Regions from separate parts of the Priestia sp. JSM ZJ58 genome, predicted to be linked through region 3. Evidence: riboswitches for the same ligand, from Rfam matches in the RefSeq annotation. Region 3 holds a riboswitch; each other region holds the start of a gene.

Region 1 (8,102 bases), on a different contig from region 3:
CCTACAAAAGATTTGGATGAAATGATTAGTTTAATGAGCCGAGGTGCGTCTATTCTACTAATTGAGAATGATTCGTTTGTTTATGCAATTGACTCTACCAAAACGGCTACAAGAGAAGTTAATCAAGCACTGAACGAAAAAGTGGTTAGAGGTTCACAGGAAAGTTTTGTTGAGAGTTTGGACAAAAATCTAAACATGATGCGTCAAAAATTTTTAGATGGAAGCCTTATTGTACGCTACATCGAAGTAGGCAGTATTTCACGCACTCGAGTAGCAGTTTTATATCTGAAAAATATAGCGAACATAGAAATTTGTAATATGATTATTGATCGTATCAAACAAATTGAAGTGGATGGAGTGGATAGTGGGAGTGTCATTGAAGAGGCTCTAGAAGATTCACCTCTGTCACCATTTCCTCAGCTGCTGAATACAGAAAGGCCGGATCGAGTAATGGGTAACTTGTTAGAAGGAAGAATGGCAGTTTTAACAAATGGTAATAGTTCTGCATTGATTGCCCCTGTTAACTTTTTTACTTTTTATCAATCACCCGAAGATTATAATACGCGTGCACTTTATGGCTCATTTTTCCGGCTTTTACGCGTATTTAGTTTTTTTGTTGCGATGAGTTTACCTGCAATTTATATAGCAACGATTTCTTTTCATTACGAGTTAATTCCTCTAGACTTAGTTTTTACCGTAAAAGGCTCTCTTGAGAACGTTCCGTTTCCTCCGATAGTAGAAGCGTTTATTATGGTTTTAATATTAGAGTTACTAAAAGAGGCGTCGCTCAGGCTACCTTCATCAATTGCTCAAACAATTGGAGTCGTTGGGGGATTAGTTATCGGCACGGCCATTGTTGAGGCGAGTTTAGTTTCAAATATGATGATTATTGTTATTGCTCTAACAGCCGTTTCTTCCTTTGTTGTGCCGTCAAACGAAATGAGTACCACGCTGCGGATTTTAAGTTTTCCTATGATGATTGGAGCAGCCGCTTTTGGCTATTTGGGTATTGTTTTTGTACTAGTTCTTATTGTTATGCATTTAGTTATTTTAGAGTCTATTACGATGCCTTACTTAATCCCTTTTGCGCCATTTAAATTTTCTGGCTTAAAGGATGTTTTTATAAGGATGCATCAGCTCTATTTGAATGAAAGGCCTGCTAATGCTAAGCCTCAAAAACGTAAACGTCAAAAAGCGATAAGGAATTGGGATTCAAATGAATAAAAATAGTATTTCAGCCAGCCAGCTGTTCTTTATCATTTTGCAAACTCAAATTGGTATTGGTGTTTTAGGGTTACCTTATAACTTATTTAAGACGGCGCATACGGACGGCTGGATTTCCATGTTAATTAGCGGGTGTATAATTCAAGTCATTACATTGTTCCACTGGGGATTAACGCATCGTTTGCCAGGTTTAACGCTGTATCAGATGACTAGCAAGCTGCTTGGTAAGTGGTTAGGTAATTTTTTGAATATAGGATACGTGTTTTATTACATTATTGTCTCAAGTGTCATTACGGTTTTATATGTAAACGTGTTAAAGCGCTGGCTGTACCACTTAACCCCAGCATATGTTTTGGTCCTTTTATTAGTTGTTATTGCCCTATATTTTGCAAAAGAGAATGTTCGAAACATAGGGCGTTTTTTTACAATTGTATCTGTATTTTTAATCATTTTAGTCTTACTGGTGTCAAATGCTTATAAAGAGGCCGATGTCCGGTATCTATTTCCGATTGGGCACAGCGGTATTCAAAATATTTTGCTGGCGTCAAAAGAAGGAAGTATCTCAATGTTAGGTTTTGAAGCTATTTTAATTTTAGCACCGTTTGTAAAAGCAAAGTCTACGACGACTTTAAAAATGGTCATGCTTAGTAATTGTATCGTTACGATTTTATATGTGTATATTATCATTGCTTGTTATATGTTTTTTAGCCCAGATGAAATTTTAATTGTACCAGAACCGGTTTTATATATTTTGAAGGCGACGCAAAACTCAGTTATCGAACGAATCGATTTGGTTTTTATTACTTTTTGGATCATTTCTGTTATTACGTCCCTTATTATATATGTATATATTTCAAGTGTAGGCATGCAGGAAATCTTCAAAAAGAAAACTCACCGTCCATTTGTTCCAATTGTATTGATATTTGTAACAGGTCTTTCCATTTATTTTTCAAGAACGGATAATCTTGTGGCAGCTTTGTCACAGGCAACTAACTACTTAATTTACGTATTCATTTTCTGTATTCCTATTTGTTTGTTAATTCTATCATGGATAAGAAAAGGAACAGTAAAAAATGAAGTATAAACTTATCAAGGTATTGAGCATATGTTTAATTTTAAGTTTTCTAACAGGATGCTGGGATCAAAAAATGTTAAAAGATACGATGTTTTTGTCTACGGTAGCTTATGAAAAAAAGAAAGGAAATAAGGTGCTTTCTACTATTGCTATCCGCTCATATACGTCTAAAGAAGGGACTTTAGTAAATAAAACTTATCATGTAGCAGGGGATTCACCTCGAGACGATCGTACAAAAATTAACCAGCAGGTTTCTGGAATTGTTATGTCTGCTAAAAAAAGAATTGTTTTATTTGAAAATCAATTAGCTAAGGAGGGTGTATTAGAATTATCCGACGTTTTATATCGCACATCAGAAAGTCCTTTGACAGCTAAGTATGTCATTGTAGAAGGAAAGCCGAGTACCATAGTTGAATTACAGCAAGTAGGAGAAGAGCTAATTGGAGAATATTTAGACGGAGTTGTCCATACGGCTGAAGTCAATTCCTTAGTGCCAATTGAAACTCTTCAGTCACTTTGTACCGTGTTGTTTGATGAAGGAAAAGGGCTAGCTCTTCCTTATATGAAATTAAATACTGAAAATAAGACCGTTGATGTAATCGGTACAGCTTTGTTTAATGAAGATAAATTTTCAGGTATTACATTAAATTCCGATGAATCTAAGGCGCTTCTTTTATTAGGAAATCAAAAAGACAAATATATGATTATGAGTCACAAAATTACCATACATGATCAACAGTATGTAGTATCGTATGATGTGTCAGATGCTAAAGCAAAAATGCACGTTAAACCTGATGCGGTGCACGGAGCAAAAGTAATCATACCGCTAAATATAAAAGTAAGTATTAATGAATTTACTAAAAATGAAATGTCATCTCCTGCATTAACAAAAAACGTACAGAAAGAAATTGAAAAGATTCTACAAAAGAAAGCTGAAAAAGTAGTTGAAAAGCTGCAAAAAGCTAACTGTGATTTTCTTGAAATAGGAAGAGAAGTAGCTGCTTATCATCCGAGTATATGGAAAAGGCTTAAATGGAGACAAGACTATAAAAACATCTCGATTAATCCGAAAGTACAAGTGGAAATTATCCATCGTGGAGTTATTAATTAACAAAAGTCATGCGAAAAGCGTGGCTTTTTTAATTGAAAAAATTTTAGTTTACAAAATAACAAAAAGGGAATTGTATTTATTTATTGATGTGATAGGATAAAAAAAGCATGTAAATCCATTCACTACGAATGAAAGCAGTGGACATATACATATAGATAATAATAAATGGTTTGGGGAGTCAAAGAAGGTGATGTTGAAGTGAATGTAAGCATCAGGTCAATTGTTAAAAAAGTCATGTTCATTCTATTTATTGCGTACGGGGCAGTGGTCATTTATGCTACGCTCATACGGGAAAACGAACATGTTTACGGAAAAGCAATGAACTTGGATTTATTTAGTACGATCCGTCTGATGTGGGATAGCGGTAATATAATGCTCACTCTGACAAATATACTGGGAAATATCGTAATGTTTGCGCCGCTTGGAATGTTTATTCCGTTGTTTATGAAGTGGTTTGACGGTTTTATTCAAGTCTTTACGACTGGTTTCTTAATCAGTTTTCTGATTGAAATTTTACAGTACAAGCTAACGGAACGAGTATTTGATATTGATGATATCTTTTTGAATACGCTAGGTACATTTATAGGCTGGGTTATTATTAAAATACTATATTGGATCAAGAACGTGCTGAAAGCACGTTTCAAAAAAAGATGAAAGGACTTCTTTACGAAGTCCTTTTTGCATCTTGTTGATAGAAACACTTAATGCAGCGTCTTACGGAAGAATGTGAGGATTCAACGATAATATGCTGACAATTTTGCTGAACAAATAATAACTTTCCTTCAAGCTGCTTAATTTGTTTTTTTAGCTGTTCTACTTCATTATTGATAGATATTTGAACCACTGTTAACAAACTCTTTAGCTTTTTCTTTCATTCCTTCTTTTCTTACTTCGTTTACATCTTTTTCATTTTCTTGAGCCATGTTACGAATATCTTGAGAAATACGCATCGAACAGAATTTAGGTCCACACATTGAACAGAAATGGGCTGTTTTAGCACCTTCAGCGGGAAGTGTTTCATCGTGATATTCTTTTGCGCGCTCTGGATCTAGTGACAGGTTAAATTGATCATTCCATCTAAATTCAAATCTTGCTTTAGACAGAGCATTATCGCGTTTTTGTGCTCCTGGATGGCCTTTTGCTAGGTCAGCAGCATGCGCAGCAATTTTATAGGTGATAACGCCTTCGCGAACGTCTTCTTTATTCGGGAGTCCTAAATGTTCTTTTGGCGTTACGTAGCAAAGCATAGCTGTCCCAAACCAGCCAATCATTGCAGCACCAATACCTGATGTAATATGGTCATAGCCTGGAGCGATGTCGGTTGTAAGCGGTCCAAGAGTATAGAAGGGAGCTTCCTGGCATATTTCCATTTGTTTATCTACGTTTTCTTTGATGAGATGCATTGGAACATGTCCAGGACCTTCAATCATAACTTGAACATCGTGTTTCCAAGCAATTTTAGTTAATTCACCAAGCGTTTCTAATTCACCGAACTGTGCCTCATCATTAGCATCTGCAATGGAACCAGGACGTAGCCCATCGCCAAGCGAAATAGCAATATCGTATGCTTTACAGATTTCACAGATTTCTTCAAAGCGAGTATATAAAAAGTTCTCTTCATGATGAGCTAAACACCACTGCGCCAAGATGGATCCTCCGCGTGAAACAATACCTGTCGTACGTTTCGCTGTCAGAGGAATATAACGTAAAAGAACACCTGCGTGAATAGTAAAGTAATCAACACCTTGTTCTGCTTGTTCAATTAATGTATCGCGGTATGCTTCCCACGTTAGATCTTCTGCTACGCCTTTTACTTTTTCAAGCGCTTGGTAAATAGGAACGGTCCCTACAGGAACAGGCGAGTTGCGGATAATCCATTCGCGTGTTGTGTGGATATCCTTTCCTGTTGATAGATCCATAATTGTATCGGCTCCCCAACGCGTTGCCCATGTCATTTTTTCTACTTCATCTTCAATAGCTGAACGAATAGCTGAATTTCCGATATTAGCATTAATTTTCACATGGAATTTGCGGCCGATAATCATCGGTTCGCTCTCAGGGTGATTGATATTATTAGGGATAATCGCACGTCCTCTTGCTACTTCTTCACGCACAATTTCAGGATTCATCTGTTCACGAATAGCGATAAATTCCATTTCGGGCGTGATGACTCCTTTTTTCGCATAGTGCATTTGCGTTACATTTTGATTTTTTTTCGCGCGCAAAGGTAAACGTTTAGTGATAAAGCGCTCGTACTGATCTCTTGGATCACCGTCATAATAACCGTTATCCTGTGGCTGAACCGTACGGCCTTGATATGTTTCTACATCGTTTCGTTCTGCAATCCACTTTTCGCGCAGAGCCGGTAATCCTTTTTGTAAATTAATTTCATAAGAGGGATCTGTATAAACACCGCTCGTGTCGTATACACGTACGGGACTATTTTCTTCTTCACCAAAAGACCCTGTAGTAGGAGACTGATGAATTTCACGCATAGGTACTTTAAGGTCTTGTCTGGATCCTTGGACATATACTTTGTGACTGTTTGGAAAAGGCTTTTTCATAGAAACTGATACATTTTGTTTTGACATTACATATTCCTCCGGTTTCGCATAAAGTGTAGCTATACCGAACCATAAAAAATCGGGTTCTGTGATAGACAGAACCCGATGGAATAGGCAAAAAAAGAATAAAACTATACTATTCTTCTCAAGACTACTTCCCTCCGCTGGTATAACCCAAATCAGGTTCAAAGGGTTAAAGAGTTTTATTGCACTCTTCTCTCAGTCTGAGCTATCAGACACCCCTAGTAGAAATAACATTCAAATTATTCAATTTACGGCTTAAGTTTACCATCATTCGGTAAAAAATCAACCCTTAAATAAAAAAAGCTAGACAATTAGCGTTGTCTAGCAGCATCGATTGCAATCACAATAGCTGTAATAATATGCATGATAAATCCCAAAAATGGAATCCAAGCAACCAGTGAGGTAACAAGCCCTAGTATGTTTCCATAAGCAGATAACCCTCGTCTATTAGCTAAAATGAGTGTGATAGCATGAAGAATAAATCCAATAAAAAGAGGAGTATAGCTAAAGCCCATAACAATCCCCGCGCCAATTAAAGGAATTCCCAGCAAGGCTTCATACCCAGCAGTGACCCATTTCATTGTACGTACATTTCCATTCATAGTAAAAAGCCTCCTAAAAAAGATACTACTATATACGAGAAAAGAGAGAAAAAAGTTTCAAATTACTTAGGGGATATGTCGTATAATTCAGCCCTATTGGATTAAAATGATAGATGACAGTAAAGGGGGATGGAAAAAACATAATGATTTAGTCATTTTTTCACACTAAAGAAAAATAGTCTAGATGATTCATTTTTAGCTAAGGAACCAGAATTTATACTGAACATAGTGACTGCTTTTTAAAATAAATAAAAGCTGATATCGTGTTTTTTGGTTGTAGCATGTAAGCTTTTTATTACAAATTATTAAAGATTCTTATCTTTTTGCAAATACACATTGTATTTCATAGTTTTAACAATTATGATAAAAAAGCAAGTGTCAAAATAGGAAAATAGTTGAGCATGTAAAACGAAGCGATAAGCTTATTAATTTGAAAGAAAGGCAAGGTACATAGCTTTATGTGGGAAATTATTGTAGCAATCATTTTAGGGATTGTAGAAGGTTTAACAGAGTTTGCTCCTGTTTCGTCAACTGGGCATATGATTATTGTGGATGACCTGTGGTTAAATTCAAAAGAATTATTTTCATCTCCAGTAGCTAATACATTTAAGATTGTTATTCAGCTAGGGTCGATCTTAGCAGTAGTTGTTATTTTTAAAGATCGTTTTATTAATTTATTAGGATTGGGAAAAAAACCAGCTGCTGCAATTGGACCGACAAATCGCTTAAATTTAATGCAGGTAATTGTTGGTTTGTTACCCGCAGGAGTGTTAGGACTTTTGTTTGATGATTACATTGATGAACATTTGTTTTCTTTAAATACGGTGCTAATTGGCTTAGTGGTCGGAGCTGTATTAATGATTCTAGCAGATTTGTTTGGACCTAAACGTCCGCGTGTAGAGACGGTGGACCAAATGTCTTATGGACAAGCACTAGGTATAGGACTGTTTCAATGTATTGCTCTTTGGCCAGGTTTTTCTCGTTCAGGCTCAACGATTTCAGGAGGGGTTCTTCTTGGAATGAGCCATAAGGCAGCCGCAGATTTTACATTTATTATGGCAGTGCCAATTATGGCAGGAGCAAGTGGACTTTCATTGGTTAAAAACTGGCAGTATTTCACATCAGATGCACTACCGTTTTTTATTGCTGGTTTTATCAGCGCCTTTATTTTTGCGCTTATATCGATTCGCTTTTTCTTAAAATTAATCAACCGCATTAAATTAGTTCCGTTTGCCATTTATCGAATTGTCTTAGCGGCTATTCTATATTTTGTATTTTTATAAAATAAATAAGCGTATTTTATAGCCATTTAAACTTCTGATAAAGACTTAAAAAGCAAGAAAAAGCTATTGCAACATTGCAATAGCTTTTTTGCATAAATATATATTATTGTCTTTTGAAAGCGTTTTATAAACATGGGTATTGACAAAACGTGTCGAAAAATAGTAAATTAATATTTGTGCAGTATAAAGTTAAGTAAAAGTAAGACTTCTGTTTAGTTT
Region 2 (8,102 bases), on a different contig from region 3:
TAAAACGGTAAAGCCCTCTTTTAACAGTTCTTCACTAGCTTTTAATGTTTCAACTGGATCAGGAAGCAGCGTCTTATCACATCCAATTACTTCTACTTTCACCATGTCACAAAGTCCAGAAGCCTTTGCTAATTTAGCAATACGTACGGCCTCTTCTGCATTTTTTGCTCCAGCAGTGTTAGGCAAAAGAGTGAAACGCTTCACATCAAGTGCTTCTAATAAATTAGGCTGATTTTGATCAAAAATATCCATTCGTCTAACAGCAAATGTTAAAATTTCTGTTTCCGACTCTTCTACCGCTTGACGCTGAGTCGTAAAGTCCGGAAATTTCCCTGTTCCTAATAATAAACGTGAATTAAATGTATATTGTCCAATTTTTAACATACTCTTCATCCTCCTCCAACAAATGAAACAACTTCTAATGTATCTCCATCTTTTAAGCATGCATCGCTATGTTCTTCTTTTTGCAAAATATTCTTGTTTAATTCAACAATTACAACTCGCTCATGCAGACTCTGAGCCTGCAGCAAGTGCTCGACCGTTTCAATTTCATCTCCGACAGTGACGGTCTTACCGTTAATAATTAGATTCAATGAACTCCCTCCATTGCTCTCGTTAGCTGAAATGATGTAAAGAATGAATGATTTGGCTTTTTCCCTAACAAAGCATCAGCCATAATTTTTCCAGTTGCAGCGCTTAATAAAATACCGTTTCGGTAGTGGCCAAAAGCCATGTGCAGATTCGCTATTTCAGGGTGCTCTCCTAAATAAGGCCAGCCATCATTTGTTTGTGGACGAAGACCAGCCCATGCTTTTTCAAATGTGGCTTCTTTAATGGCCGGCAGAAGCGCAGAAGCTTTATTCAGCAAAAATTGAATACCTTGTGCAGAAACGGTCTTAGTAAAATCATGCTGCAGCTTAGTTGCCCCGATTACGATTCTTCCACCAGTCTTAGGGACTAAGTAAAAACCTTCATCTAAAAAAATCGTTTTAGAAAGCAGGGGCTTATAACTTTGCAGAGCAATACACTCTCCTTTTACAGGAAACACCTCGCCTAAATGTTCAGAAGAAATAAAGCGTTTAGCCCATGAGCCTGCTGCAATCACTACTTTTTCTCCATAAAAAGAGCCTTTGGACGTCTGTACCCCTTTTACTGTTTCATTTTCCATAATCAGAGAGTGAACGTCACAGTATTCGAATACATCTGCTCCGTGATACAAGGCTCCATGAGCAAGAGCTTGTGTTAACTTAGCCGGAGCTAGCTGGCCGTCTCCCGGTATTGTAATGGCTCCGTATATGTCTGGAGAGAGCCCGGGTTCTAACAAACGCGCTTCTTTTACATCGATCCATCTTACATCTTTGTCCCACCGGTGGTGCTGAGCGGCTTTTTTCTTTAATACGTGTGCATCTTCTTCTGTTACAGCGACTTTTAATAAGCCTTTTTGAATGAGCTCTACGTCGATAGCCGTTTTTTCTTTTAGTTCCTTCACCAGTTCAGGAAACATGCTTCTGCTCTTAATAGCAAGGTCTAAAAGAGGACCTTCTTCATCAATTTCAGCTTGAGCACCTAAAATACCAGCGGCTGCACTTGAAGCTTCACAACCAACTTGATTGCGTTCAAGAATAGCTACTGACGCTCCTTGTTTTGACAAATGATAAGCGATAGAAGAGCTGATTATACCTCCTCCGATTAACAGTACATCATAATGCTGCTTCATTTTCTCCACCTCCAGATGTCCATATATGAGAATATTGTTTAATCGCTTTCAGGGGATCTTGCGCAAGCATGACACCAGACATCACGGCTATACCGTGTGCTCCTGTTTGAAGTACCTCTTTGGCATTTACAGGTGTAATTCCTCCAATGGCAATAACCGGTATCTGCACAGCGTCTACTACTTCTTTTAGTGCCGCTATCCCTCGACTTTTTAATTCTTTTTTTGAATGTGTTGAATAAATATGTCCGTATAAAATGTAGTGAGCACCATCTTTTTCAGCTTCTAAAGCCTCTTCCACAGAGTGAACTGACTTTCCAACAATAAGAGAAGGAAATGCGTCTATAACAAACGAAACGTCTAAACTATGATAGGCAAGCTGTACACCTTTTGCTTTTAAAGCATGCGCTACATCAACTCGGTCATTCACAATAATTTTAGAGCGACAAAATGGTAGGCTTTCTAGTAAACATTGAATCTGCTTTGCCGTTTTCTTTTTTTCTCTAATATGAATGGCGCCCGCAAAAGGCGCGATAGCCGTTAAAATTTTTTGAAGCTCTTCGATTGGCTGCTTATCTGTTGTAATGACATGAAATTTAGGAATATCCACATGATCGAAACCTTTCCATTCAGAATAAAGAGAAATTTCAATCACTTCATCTTGTGCAGAGGGCTTTATTACATACAAAAAACCACTCTACAACGTAGAGTGGTTAGCATGCATCGTTATGTAAACATGATCGCCACTTCCCTACGCTGGTCCAAACCAGATCAGGTTCAAAGGGTCCGAAATACATCCGTCTCAGCTTCAAAAAGCTCCCCTAGTGATTGCTATTTATTGATTTTGTTTTTGCACTTAAAATTATAACACAACTAGATGTAAATACAATATCTCTTTATGCTCTTACGGCTCTCTTCCTTTTATAGATGTATCTTTTAAGCTTCTTTACTAAGAGGCCCGGCGCACCGAATCATTCTGCTTTTTATATAGTTAGTAATCGGTATAGTCGTCAAATTCTTCTTTGTCTTTTTCCTTTTTCCGATCCCATATAAACAGCAGGAGTAACATAATAAAAGTTAGAATATAAAAACCGTAAAAAATAAATGCCGCCACAACATTTATAAATAAAAATAAAAAACCAATGATCTGACCTGCAACAGCTACAATCAACAAAATGTATTTCCAAACTTCTGCTTTTCTATCCATTCTCTACTTCTCCGTCTTTTTGTTTTTCCCTACTAGAAACGTTCTCTTTACTTATAATAAAAACGTTCCTGCCAGTAAACCGACTGTAAATAAACCAACTGTTCCAAATGCTGAAATCCCCACGTACGCCAACATTTTCCGATAAGATTTTTCCCGAATTAACTGTACGGTTTCCACACTAAACGTTGAAAAAGTGGTAAAGGCACCAAAAAACCCAATGCCAATCATTAAAAATATTGAATCATCATAAGCATGACTCGGAACCTTTCCATAATAACTACCGTAAAAAAGACCAAGCCCAAACGCACCGAGCAAGTTTACAAACAGCATTGAGACTGGAAAAGGAGGGTTTGAAACTGTTTTTGTAACTTTTAAACCCAAAAGATAACGGCATATTCCTCCAGCTGCCCCGCCAAGTGCCAAGCTCACTATGCTCATTTACTTCACCTCATGTACTTTCACTAAATTTTTCCCTGCCGCTTCACCGCATAGATAGCCTGCTAAAGCAAGAAGGATTCCACCTACTAAAGAGACAATGACATAAATGGCTCCCCAAAATAAATGGTGCTGAGTGAGAGAAATGACGTCTCCTGCAAAGGTTGAATACGTTGTAAAACCGCCGCACACGCCAACTCCTAGTCCAAGCTTTATCCATTCTTTTGGCTTTTTCCACGCAAAAAATCCTGTTAATAGGCCTAGTATGAAGCTTCCTAATAGGTTTTCAATTACCGTTCCTATTGGATAGCCCGTATATAATAAGGAAAGATTTAGCAAATAACGCGCATATGTACCAGCGATAGCACCAAAGGCAATTGAGATTAAGTTTATGGCTTTCATCATATCGCTCCGTTTCATAAATTCTTCTTTAAGTGTACCATAAGGAATTTATTTCTACCTTAACATTTAACTATATGTTTATTGCACCAAAAGTCATGAAAAAATGAAAGAGAAAATCGTCGCATGAAACTTCCTTTTTACTCCTCAAATATCCCTTAAAAATCCACTTAATCCAAATTTTAAAATCTTTCTGTATCCTTATGACAAACCGTGTATAGAAGGTATATTTCCCTTATTTTAAGTCACATTAATCGTATAAGTTTTTTTTGTTGACTTTTGCTGTGTTCTTGTTTAGTATCACAGAGTATCATTTCCTATCAGAATACTAGGGGGTTTAGAAAATGAAGAAATTTGCTGCACTTTTGTCGCTACTATTAGCTTTCACAGTTGTGCTTGCCGCATGCGGTTCTAGCTCAAAAAATGAAGCAAACAATGGAGACAATAAATCTTCACAAGAGGATTTATATAATAAAGTGAAAAAAGATGGCGTATTAACAATTGGAACTGAAGGTACATACCCTCCGTTCACTTTTCATGATGACAAACAAAAGCTAACTGGGTTTGATGTAGAATTGGCTCAAGAAGTAGCTAAACGTCTTGGCGTAAAAGCTGAGTTCAAAGAAACACAGTGGGATGGCATGTTTGCCGGATTAGATGCTAAACGCTTTGACATGATTGCTAATGAAGTGGGTATTCGTGAAGATCGTCAAAAGAAATACGATTTCTCTGACCCATACATCCAGTCAGGCGCCGTATTAATTGTTCGTAAAGACGAAAAAGATATCAAATCATTTAAAGATTTAAAAGGAAAAAAATCAGCACAGTCATTAACAAGTAACTACAAAGACATGGCTCAATCTTATGGTGCAAACATTACGAGTGCTGAAGGTTTTGCTCAAGCAGTAGAACTAATGAGCGCAAACCGTGTTGATGCTACAATCAACGATAAATTATCGTTCCTTGACTATAAGAAAAAGCACCCTAACGCACCTATCAAAATCGCGGATGAAAAATCCGATGGTGCTGCAAGCGGCTTTATGTTTAGAAAAGACAGCGGTAAGTTAGTGGATGAAGTAAACAAAGCATTGAAAGATATGAAAAAAGACGGAACATACGCAAAAATTTCTAAGAAATGGTTTGGCGAAGATGTTTCTCCTAAATAATATTTTTCCTGATGGAGAGCGATTGAATCAATTGATTTCAATCGCTCAATCATCTCTCTTACCAATGCTAAAGGGAGCTATTCAATATTCTATTCCACTAACATTAATCACGTTTGTACTCGGTATCATTTTAGCTGTCTTAACAGCCTTGGCTCGTTTATCATCTATAAAAGTTTTAAATATAATTGCGCGCATCTATGTATCGATTATTCGAGGTACACCGCTGCTTGTGCAATTATTTATTATTTTCTACGGCTTACCCAATTTAGATATAACAATTGACCCATTTATCTCTGCTATTATTGGATTTTCATTAAGTGTAGGTGCGTATGCATCTGAAATTATCCGAGCAGCGATTCAATCTATTCCTAAAGGACAGTGGGAAGCTGGCTACTCACTTGGTATGACCTATTCCCAAGCGTTAAGACGGATTATTTTACCGCAAGCAGCACGTGTATCGATTCCGCCATTATCTAACTCTTTTATTAGCCTTATTAAAGATACGTCACTTGCATCGCTTATTCTTGTTTCTGAGATGTTCCGTAAAGCTCAAGAAATTGCTTCGACTAACTATGAATTTTTACTTCTTTATAGTGAAGCAGCGCTCTTGTACTGGATTATGTGTACAATCTTATCCATTATCCAAGGACGCATTGAAATAAGACTAGATCGTTACGTATCTAAATAACCGTTTCGAGTAGCTAAAGGAGTTTTTCATATGATTAATATCAAAAATTTGCATAAATCATTCGGTGATTTGCAAGTATTAAAAGGGATTGATTTAGAAGTTGAACAGGGCAAGGTAATTGTATTAATTGGTCCTTCTGGATCGGGTAAAACTACTTTTTTACGTTGCTTAAATCTTTTAGAAATCCCAACAGACGGCACGATTGAACTTGATAAAAAAAGCATGAATTTCAACAAACCTGTTCGTAAAAAAGACATTACTTCATTTCGAAGCCTAACAGGTATGGTCTTTCAAAACTATAACTTATTTCCTCATAAAAGTGCGCTTGAAAATGTTATGGAAGGTCCTGTAATTGTAAAAGGCGTTTCTACTCAAGAGGCAGAAAAAAGAGGTAAAGAATTGTTAACACGCGTTGGCTTAGGCGATAAGCTCGACTTTTACCCTTTCCAGCTGTCTGGCGGACAACAACAGCGTGTTGGCATCGCCAGAGCAATGGCGATGGACCCAAAAGTTATGCTATTTGATGAGCCTACTTCAGCTCTTGACCCTGAGCTTGTAGGAGACGTTCTTCAAGCGATGAAAGACCTGGCAAAAGAAGGAATGACGATGGTGGTGGTAACTCATGAAATGCGCTTTGCCCGTGAAGTAGCAGATGAAGTTATTTTTATGGATCAAGGTGTCATTATGGAAAGAGGTACACCGGATCAAATATTTTCAAATCCTCAACAAGAGCGGACACGTCAATTCTTGAATATGATTCATTAAAAAGGTTGCACATTTTCACGTGCAACCTTTTTCTTTATTTGGCTACTGCTTTTTTCATTAAATCTGTAATGTACGTAAAGAATGCTTCAGCTGTGACGTCATACACGACGTCTACAGGTCGTCCCTCTTCAGAAATTTCTGTTCTTCCTTGTCTTGGTGTTTCTGTATACACAATACTCGAAACGGTTTTTACCTTCACAAGTGTTGAATTCCCTGTAAATGCTGTTGTGAGTACGTCCCACAAATAATAAGTCGAATTGGTTTCAACATGCACAAGCGGCGGGCAAGCCGCGTAGCACTGCCCTACAAAGTCTACTCCTTCATACCTGCGAAGTGAAGCCCACATTTGGCGAATAGCCGGCGTTAATGGAACTTGATTCGTGCTTTCTAAAGCAACCATCTCAATTTTAATGCTGCTTTCCCATACTCTTGCTACTGCTTCTGGATCCCAAAAAGCATTCCATTCCGCCGTTCCATCATGTTCAGGCTCCTGCACATTTCCTACTTCTTGAAATGTACCGCCCATCCACACTAACTTATCAATTTTCTCTTCTATTTCAGGCGCTTTTTCAAGTGCTCTTGCCAAATCAGTTAGCGGTCCTGTAAATAATAAAGTCGTTTTTCCGTCTGTGTGCTGCAATGTTTCAATTAAATGATCATGAGCAGGCAGCTGACTTATTTTTGTTTGCACTTTCCCTTTTTCATTTAAAATTGGCAGTGCATCTACATAAAACGTATGCATGCGCCATTCTTTTGGAAATGGGTTCATACCACGTGAAGTAGATTTGGCTACCTCGATATCATAACTTCCAAAACGATCAATAATTTTTTGGCTTGCGCTGATACCTGGCTCTAAGTATCCGTCAGCAGGAATGACAGATACCCCCGTTACCTTTACATCATCCATTTGCAGCAGTAAAAAAAGGGATACTAAATCATCAATCCCTGCATCATGGTTAAAATATATGTTTGTGCTCATGTCTCTTCTCCTCTTTTCTATGTATCGCTACGTAATAGCTGTACCGCTATTTTATAATGAAATGGCCTCTTTGGTAATCAAAGTATTATGAACTTCTTTTACTATTTTCTATAATGGGTATAGAAATAAGGTAATCTATGTATAGGCATATACATCTCAGTATAGAAAGGAGAAATAAAATGAAGCAATCATTTTCAGCATTAGTAGTAGATAAAACAGGTGAAGAACAAGTGGAGGCGTCTGTCCAAGAACTGACGCTAAACGATTTGCCAGAAGGCGATGTACTTATTCGCGTTCATTATTCAGGGGTGAATTATAAAGATAGCTTAGCCAGCATCGCAAACGGCAATATTGTGACAAGCTATCCGTTTGTTCCAGGTATTGACCTAGCAGGAATCGTTGTATCTTCTGACAGCCCTGATTTTAAAGAAGGTGATCGTGTCATCGCAACAAGCTATGACATTGGCGTATCACACTTTGGAGGCTACAGTGAGTATGCGCGCTTACGCAGCGAATGGATTGTCCCTCTTCCTGAAAATTTGACGTTAAAAGAAGCAATGATTATCGGAACAGCTGGCTTTACAGCTGCTTTATCTGTGCATCGCTTAGAGGAAAACCATACTAGTCCATCTAACGGCTCTGTGCTTGTAACAGGGGCTACGGGAGGTGTAGGAAGCTTTGCGGTTGCCATTCTTTCAAAATTAGGCTACACAGTGGAAGCAAGTACAGGAAAAAGCTCGGAAGCAGCT
Region 3 (8,102 bases):
ATCGCTTTTCACCATTTTCTTTAGAACAGATTCACTTAATGGTGTTCCGCTGTATCCTACTACTTTTCCTTCTAAATCTTTAGGACGCTTAATACCGCTATCTTTCAATGCCACAACCCGGTTTAGCGGAGATCTTACAATCGCTCCTACCGACTTTACCGGCACATCTTCATTTGCTCGTGCCATTGCTACATCAGGCTGATAGTAAAGGCCAAGCGTGACTTTCCTTGCAGCTGCTAAATTAAGCGAGTCTGTTGGATTAGCAGGAAATTGTACTTTTACATTCAGCCCTTCTTTTTTGAAATATCCTTTTTCTTGTGCAGCGTAAATGAAGCTGTGCACTGCATTTGGATACCAATCAAGCATAATTGTAACGTCTTTTAATTTTTTACTGTCACCAGCTTTATTTTCCTTGTCCTGACCGCAAGCAGCGAGCATCAAAACAAGCAGCAGGCTTAAGCTAATCGCAAACCATTTTTTCATTCTGTTTTCCTCCACTTTAATGAACGTTTTTCGAAACCTACTACAATAATAAAAAATAAAATACCAAGCGCGGATAAAATCACAATTGGTGCAAATACACCAGCTGCATCAAACTGTGTCATCATGCGACGACTGAAATATCCTAAGCCTGCTTGCGCACCCAACCATTCCCCAATGGCAGCACCTATTATACTAAAGGTAACCGCTACTTTGAGTCCCGAATAAAAATGAGGCAGTGCAGAAGGAATGTTCAACTTAAAGAAAATATCTTTTTTTGTTGCTCCCATCGTTAACATGAGTTCTTTTAACTCTTTGTTTGTAGAACGAAGACCGTCAAATGTGCTAACGGTAATGGGAAAAAACGTAATTAATACGGTCACAATCACTTTGCTCCAAATGGAGTAGCCAAACCACAGCACAAATACAGGAGCAATGGCAATGGTCGGAATCATTTGTGACGCAATAATAAGCGGATAAAAAGCACGCTCAATAAGCGGACTCCAATTCATCCACACAGCCAGCAGAACCCCTAGCACAACGGATATTACAAGCCCAATTACGACAATAGATAACGTAGCTGGTAAATGCTTAAACAATAAATCCATTCGCAGCTCCCAAAGCTTCGTTAAAATACCGCTGGGCGTTGGTAAAATAAACGGATAGTTTACAATGCGTGCTCCAATTTCCCAAGCAGCCAGCAAAATGACTACTAAAATCACTGAAGCCCCGTACTTTTTCATGTGTTCACCTTCGATCTTAGCTGTTCAATTAAATAATCTTTCACATCAAGCACTCGCTGTTGATTCAGATCTTTTTGCGTTCGAGGTCTGCTAAGCGGCACTTGAATTTCTTCAAGACAACTTACTGGCTTGTCTGAAAAGATAAAAATGCGATCTGATAAAAAAAGCGCTTCATTGACGTCATGAGTGATAAATAAGATGCTATGCTTACGCTTTTGCCATTGGTCAAGCAGCCATTCCTGCATCGATAAACGTGTGATTGCATCAAGTGCACTAAAAGGCTCATCTAAAAGCAGTACGTTAGAACCGCTTAATACCGTCCGAAGAAAAGAAACGCGCTGCTTCATCCCTCCGGATAAATCACTTGGAAAACGGTTTTCATACCCTTTTAGGCCAAACTCTTCAAGCAGCTGAGACACTTGCTTATGAGCACTTGCTTTTGATACATTGTGAAGCTCAAGAGGCAGTGCTGCATTGTCTAGAATCGTACGCCACGGAAGCAGCAAATCTTGCTGCGGCATATAGCCTACTTTTCCTAGTCGCTTTTCATAAGACTTTCCGTTAATCACGATATCGCCTTCACTCTGCTGTTCAAGACCTGTAATGAGACGAAACAACGTACTTTTCCCAGAGCCGCTCGCTCCAACGATACTGACAAACTCGCCTTCTTTCACGTCTAAGTTTAATGATTTTAAAATCGCTTGATCACCGTTCTTGTACGTAAAACTGACGTTTTGAAAAGATAACACAGACCTATTCATGAATTGGCCACATCGCTTCGTTATAAGCCATATCCCAGAACATATACTCAAAACGCGTCGTATTCAAGAAAATTTCTTCAAGCTTTTCTAATTCCACTTCTGATTTATCTTCAGTAAGTGAGTCAAATAAATTGATACACCATGTCGCCAGTTCTCCAAATTCTTCTGAGCTGTACATTTCAATCCACTCACGGTAAAACTCATTGTTAGCTCCAGGCTTTTCACTAAGTTCTTTTCCTATTTCCCAGTAGCTCCACATACAAGGCAAAAGAGCGGCTACTAATTCAGCTAATGTTCCACTTTGACCAACGTGCAGCATATAGTGCGTGTATGCAAGCGTTGTAGGAGATGGCTGCGCTTTTTCTAATTCTTTTTCGCTGATTTCAAATTTCTTGGCATACTCACGGTGCAGACTCATTTCTTCGTTTAATGTAGAATCTAAAAGAGCTGCAAATTTCCCCATCGTTTGAAGATCGGTAGCTTTCATGGCTCCAATCGCAAATAATTTGGCATAATCAATTAGGTAAAGGTAATCTTGAATCATGTAGAAGCGAAACTTCTCCTTTTCAAGCGTTCCATCTCCCATCCCCTGTACGAAGGGATGATTATGATTTTGACGCCAAATAGGCTGCAGCTTTTCGTATAATCGTTCACTAAATTTCATGATGATCACTCCTTATGCGTATGCAGCCACGTATAAATGAACTGCACTATCACTTTTGTATATTGAACAAGCTGATTAATATCTAATTGTTCGTTCACAGCATGTGCATTTGCTAAATTTCCCGGACCGTAAATAGCGGCGGGAATTCCCGCATCAGCTAGCCATCCCCCGTCTGTTACGCTAGTTGACACATCAATTGGAGGCTTTTTCCCTTCCATTTGTTCATGAGTATTTGCAAGCAGCTGCACTCCTGCATGATTTTCATCAATTTCTAATGACGGAAAGATTTCTCCTCTGTCTTCAATCATTGATGTGCCTCCCCATTCAAAGGTTGGCAGATTATCTTTTAACCATGGATCTGCTTTTGCAATAGCTATAATATATTCTTCCACTTCTTTTGATACTTGGTCGTACGATTCATTAGGATAATAGTGAACGGTGATCCACAGCCTGCATTCATCTGCAATAAAAGCAGCATGTCTTCCGCCTTCGATTACTGCTGGATTAATCGTATTTGTCCCTGGCAAAAATCCTGGATAGCTCTTTGTAACAGCCCAGTGACGCTCCAATTCTTGTAGCCCTCCGATCACTTTTGCCATCTTTTCAATAGCGCTTGCGGCTAACAGCCCTCCTCCAGCATGAATCATACTTCGGCGTGTACCGTCATGATAGGTTTTACTGCTTTTTATCGTAATCCATCCCGTGATCACTCCGCCTTGACCTTGAATATGTAAATCACTTGTATCGACTACAAGCGCAAAATCAGCTGTATACCCTTTCTGACAGCATTGCAGCGTACCTGCCTCTCCTACTTCTTCTCCTACAACGGATTCAAAAATCAAGTCTCCTGGCAGCTCGATTCCTGCTTCTGTTAAAAGCTGCACAGCAAATAATGCTCCCGCCAAACCGCCTTTCATATCAGCAACTCCGCGTCCAATTATCATATTGTCTTTCACAACAGCTTCAAACGGATTGGTTTCCCAATTTTCATTTTCTTGTACCTCAGCAACATCCATATGGCCGTTAATAATCAAGCTTTGATAGTCAGCCGATTTTTGTCCTTTTAACGTTCCCACTACGATAGGGTCGTTAGAATATAAGTCCCACATATCAATGGAAAAACCGCAGTTTTTAAGAAAATCCGCTACGTACAGCTGCGCTTCATGAGAATTTCGTGCAGGAGGCGCTGGCGTTTTATACGAAACAAGCGTTGTTAATAACTGGATTAACTCTCCTTTGCGCTCCTCTACCTGTTTGACAAGCAAATCAATTGTTTCTTTCATGTATGACACCTTCCTTTACGCATAAAAAAAACACTTCTTTCGCAGGAAAGAAGTGTTTTTGTTTATGTACACAAAATTATTATAACGAGTTCGTAAGGAAATCCCATACAAAACATCCATTACAATACCTCTTTCCTACGCTAGTATTACCTAGTTCAGGTTATAAGGGTTAAGACTTATCGTCTCTCTCAGCTTCGAAAGCACCCCTAGTGGTGTTGTATCTCTATGAAATTAATCTATTATCATATGTTTACCTGTAATAGTTTTATCATAGTAAAGCGTTTTATTCAATAGAAAGGTTCATGATATGGTAATGAAAATAGTTTCCTTTTTAGTAGTAAAAGAAAAAGCACACACCTTTTTCATGCAGTGTGTGCTCTTTGTTTTTGTGACATTACTAGTTAGCTATTGGCTTCTTTAAAAATATACCGTTTTTTTCATTCAGACAGTAATAAGCTCAAGCTTTTGCCCAGGTCTCACTAATGAAAGCAGCTCATGATCTTCTTCTATTACATACCCAATCACATTCACATTAGCATTTGCAGGCAAATTCCTTTTAGCTATTTGAACCTCTCCTCTGTAACGTCCGTAGCCATCATTGTCCATTGTAATTGCTCCGATTCCGCGCTCGACTGTATGATATGGCGGCACTGGTTCTACAGATCGTGTATCCACCAAACGCAGAACGTCTCTTGATATATCCGGACGCACGCTGTACGTTCCCTGTATATGAGGTGAACGAATGCGTAGCGGAATAATGCGGTTTTCTTGATATTGAACTAAACGTTTTAATAAACTTGAACTGGCGTATGGATCTCCAATATAAACCTCCGTTACTCCGCATCCGTATAAATCTACTGCAGAGGTAAAAGGACATTTATTACGGTCTTTTTCTCTAGTAGGAAGACCTTGATAAATAGGACCTCTTTTTTCGCCTTCTCCAGGAATATAAGCACACACTGGAACACGAAGTTCATTGAATAAATCTGTCTGCTGTTGAAAAAACGTTTCTTCAAGCCCTGTTTCAGGCCGCGGATAAAAATTATGCCAAGCAAGCAGCTGATGATGATGAAGGCCTGCAGATAACAGCGCTTCTATTTCTAGTTTTGACACTGTACTTGCATTAAGGGCAATATAAAACTCATCCGCAAGTAAAATCGTTTCTTCTACGCTAAAGCCATCGTCTAGTCTAATACCAGATACGCCAAGTGAAGATAGAGTCATAAGGCTTTCGATACCTAAATGAACCGGTGTATGCTTAGATACATCTGCATACACGCTTATTCCACAATCTCTAGCCACATGAAGCAATTCTTTTGCCCGTTCAGCCAAATCTCCTTTTTCCTCTGGAATGTGAAGTGAAGTGAATGCGCGTGTAACGCCGCATTCACTCGCTTCTACTAATCTTTGTTTGGCATCTCTATCGTTCAAATAAAACGAAATGCCAATCATTCAAACTCCCTCGCCATTTCATCGTTAAATCCAAAGAAATAGGTACAAATAAAGCCTGCTGCGTAAGCAATAACTAATCCAAGTAAATAAAGAAGAATTTGATGCGCATGAACTAAAAACGTAAGCGGCAAACCCGATACTCCCACTGCTACAGTTGCAATATGGAAGTGCGCCTGAAACGCTCCGCCGATTCCAGCTCCAAGACAAGCGGTTAAAAATGGACGCCCTAAAGGAAGTGTGACTCCAAAAATAAGCGGCTCTCCGATTCCCAGCAGCCCTGAAGGAAGTGCGCCTCCAATTGCTCGCTTTAAGCGTTTTTTCTTTGTTTTGATATAAATAGCAAAAGCTGCACCAACCTGACCGGCTCCGCCCATTGCTAGTATAGGAAGAAGCGGATCATCTCCAATCGAATTAATAAGCTCTAAATGGACCGGAGTAAGACCTTGATGCAGTCCTGTAATAACGAGCGGCAAAAACGTTGCCCCTAAAACAAAGCCTGCTACAACTCCTCCAACCTCTAAAACTCCTAAAAGACCTTTTGTGATTCCATCTGAAATGAAGCCGCCGATTGGCATGAATACCACATACGTAATAATTCCTGTAATTAACACCGTAACGGTTGGTGTAATAATAATATCCAGTGACTGTGGGACAAATTTACGTACTCGTTTTTCTAACACGGCCATAAAGATTGCTGCAAGCAGCACTCCTATTAAGCCCCCACGCCCCGGCAAAAGTGCTTCACTAAAAAGTTTAATATCAGCTACGGCAGGATTAATGACTAAAATGCCTGCTAAGCCTCCTAGAGCTGGCGAACCACCAAATTCTTTTGCTGCATTAATACCTACTAAAATACCCAGATAGGCAAATAAACCGCTTCCGATAACGGTTAAAAGAATAGCAATCTGTGAATCTGCCGGAAGCCACTTCGCCTGCACAGCTGCTTTTGTCACTCCGGTAATAAGTCCAGATGCTACAAGAGCAGGTATCAACGGAATAAAAATACTTGCAATTCGGCGAAGCAACAGCTTAAACGGAGTTGCATTTTTTTCTTTCAGCTCCGATTTCCGCTGTGCTGCACGATCTTCTAAGTTAATACCGCCGGATTCATCAATTAACTTTCCAAATTCTTCTGTTACTTTGTTCACTTTGCCCGGCCCAATAATGATTTGCAGCGTTTCTTCTTCCACTAATCCGAGCACGCCTTCAAGTTTTCGTATATCTGCCTTTTTAACAATTGAATCATCTTTTATAGTCACACGCAGCCGCGTCATACAATGCGTATACGCTTCAATATTGGATGCTCCCCCAAGCATCTCCAAAACAGCCTTTGCTAATTGATGATTATCTAAAGACATGTTAATCCCCCTTTGTATTTTCCTCTTAGATGGATACGCCACTGAGGAAACAGACCACAAAATCCCCTTTTTTGTAATCGTTTTCTTTTTTTTATTTCTTATCTTTCAAAAACTGAATGGCATCTCTTGTTTTGTCAATATACTCAATCGTCTGGTCGTACTGCTGCGCTGCAATACTTAAAAATAAAACATCAATCACATAAAGCTGGGCTAAACGAGACGATGTTGCTGCGCTTCGAAACGGCGCTTCTTGAGAATAAGACGTATACAAACAAATATCTGCTAAAGACGAAACGGTAGACTGTCCGTACTTAGTTAAGCTAATCGTCTTTACTCCGCGATTTTTAGCTAAAGATAAGACGTTGCTTACTTCAGGAGTCTCTCCTGAAAAAGAAATACCCACAACTACATCGTCTTTACTTGCATTTGCGATGAGTGTAGCTGCTAAATGGCTATCCGCAAAAGCCGTCGCATTTTTATTAATTCGAAGAAATTTTTGCTGCGCATCTATAGCAATAATATGTGAAGCACCAATTCCGAAAAAATGAATGTTTTTTGCTCCAATCAGCGCCAAAACAGCTCGCTCTACTTCTTTATAATTCACAAGCTCAGCCGTATCACTTAGACTTTGAATGCTGTTGCTTGCTGTTTTTTTGACAATAGATTGAATCGTTTCGTTTGTTTCAATATCGCGGTATCCTTGTTCTGTATCTTTAGCTAAATCACCTGCTACTCTTACCTTTAATTCTTGAAAGCCGCTAACCCCGATAGATTTACACAAACGAATAACAGCGGCACTGCTCGCATTCGCTAGTCTTCCTAGTTCCCCAGCCGTACTGTTTACCACAGTATGCGGGTTGTTTAAAATATATTCAGCAATTTTCCTCTCCGAATCCGGAAGCTTAGCCACCGTGTTTTTAATCATTGTTAATCCGCCTGTTGACATCGTTTCTCTCCTTTATACGTAATGTTCAATCGCTTTTCTCACATAACCCCCCGCATTATTCAGTAACGTCTTTGCGGTATCGTAATTTTCATTTGTTTTGATCATAACCACTGCTGTTTTTACCTCATTATTTGCTTCTTCAAGCGTTTGACTTGCTTGCTCATAAGAAACACCTGTAATTTTACAAATAATACCTATCGCTCGTTCCTTAAGCTTTTCATTACTCACATGAACATCTATCATTAAGTTTTCATACGCTTTTCCTACTTTGATCATAGCCGCGGTAGAAATCATGTTGAGAATCATTTTATGAGCGCTTGCTGCTTTTAACCTTGTGGAACCTGTTAGCACTTCTGGACCTACTACTACCTCGATGCTATGATCTGCTTCTTTTCCAATAAGTGAATTACCATTG

Evidence for each region. A riboswitch is a leader RNA that binds a small molecule or an ion and turns the genes downstream of it on or off. The one in region 3 is predicted to bind thiamine pyrophosphate.
Region 1: another riboswitch for thiamine pyrophosphate. It lies ahead of thiC (phosphomethylpyrimidine synthase ThiC); the one in region 3 lies ahead of ACH6EI_RS20030 (acetylornithine deacetylase).
Region 2: another riboswitch for thiamine pyrophosphate. It lies ahead of ACH6EI_RS25180 (thiamine phosphate synthase); the one in region 3 lies ahead of ACH6EI_RS20030 (acetylornithine deacetylase).

What each region holds. Positions count from the first base shown of each region.
Region 1 is NZ_JBISEM010000010.1:12,002-20,103, forward strand. It holds gene ACH6EI_RS26910 (spore germination protein) at 1-1,224, shown strand, start outside; gene ACH6EI_RS26915 (GerAB/ArcD/ProY family transporter) at 1,217-2,308, shown strand; gene ACH6EI_RS26920 (Ger(x)C family spore germination protein) at 2,298-3,410, shown strand; gene ACH6EI_RS26925 (VanZ family protein) at 3,609-4,064, shown strand; gene thiC (phosphomethylpyrimidine synthase ThiC) at 4,232-6,001, opposite strand; TPP riboswitch at 6,114-6,228, opposite strand; gene ACH6EI_RS26935 (hypothetical protein) at 6,310-6,600, opposite strand; gene ACH6EI_RS26940 (undecaprenyl-diphosphate phosphatase) at 7,059-7,883, shown strand.
Region 2 is NZ_JBISEM010000005.1:61,282-69,383, forward strand. It holds gene ACH6EI_RS25165 (thiazole synthase) at 1-384, opposite strand, end outside; gene thiS (sulfur carrier protein ThiS) at 390-593, opposite strand; gene thiO (glycine oxidase ThiO) at 590-1,717, opposite strand; gene ACH6EI_RS25180 (thiamine phosphate synthase) at 1,701-2,324, opposite strand; TPP riboswitch at 2,446-2,547, opposite strand; gene ACH6EI_RS25185 (hypothetical protein) at 2,706-2,921, opposite strand; gene crcB (fluoride efflux transporter CrcB) at 2,973-3,359, opposite strand; gene ACH6EI_RS25195 (fluoride efflux transporter FluC) at 3,360-3,758, opposite strand; gene ACH6EI_RS25200 (amino acid ABC transporter substrate-binding protein) at 4,100-4,921, shown strand; gene ACH6EI_RS25205 (amino acid ABC transporter permease) at 4,905-5,609, shown strand; gene ACH6EI_RS25210 (amino acid ABC transporter ATP-binding protein) at 5,640-6,374, shown strand; gene ACH6EI_RS25215 (nucleoside hydrolase) at 6,409-7,353, opposite strand; gene ACH6EI_RS25220 (NADPH:quinone oxidoreductase family protein) at 7,533-8,102, shown strand, end outside.
Region 3 is NZ_JBISEM010000001.1:3,872,541-3,880,642, forward strand. It holds gene ACH6EI_RS20010 (ABC transporter substrate-binding protein) at 1-483, opposite strand, end outside; gene ACH6EI_RS20015 (ABC transporter permease) at 480-1,223, opposite strand; gene ACH6EI_RS20020 (ABC transporter ATP-binding protein) at 1,220-1,984, opposite strand; gene tenA (thiaminase II) at 1,977-2,648, opposite strand; gene ACH6EI_RS20030 (acetylornithine deacetylase) at 2,654-3,931, opposite strand; TPP riboswitch at 4,047-4,149, opposite strand; gene ACH6EI_RS20035 (MupG family TIM beta-alpha barrel fold protein) at 4,373-5,383, opposite strand; gene ACH6EI_RS20040 (PTS transporter subunit EIIC) at 5,380-6,741, opposite strand; gene ACH6EI_RS20045 (MurR/RpiR family transcriptional regulator) at 6,833-7,687, opposite strand; gene murQ (N-acetylmuramic acid 6-phosphate etherase) at 7,700-8,102, opposite strand, start outside.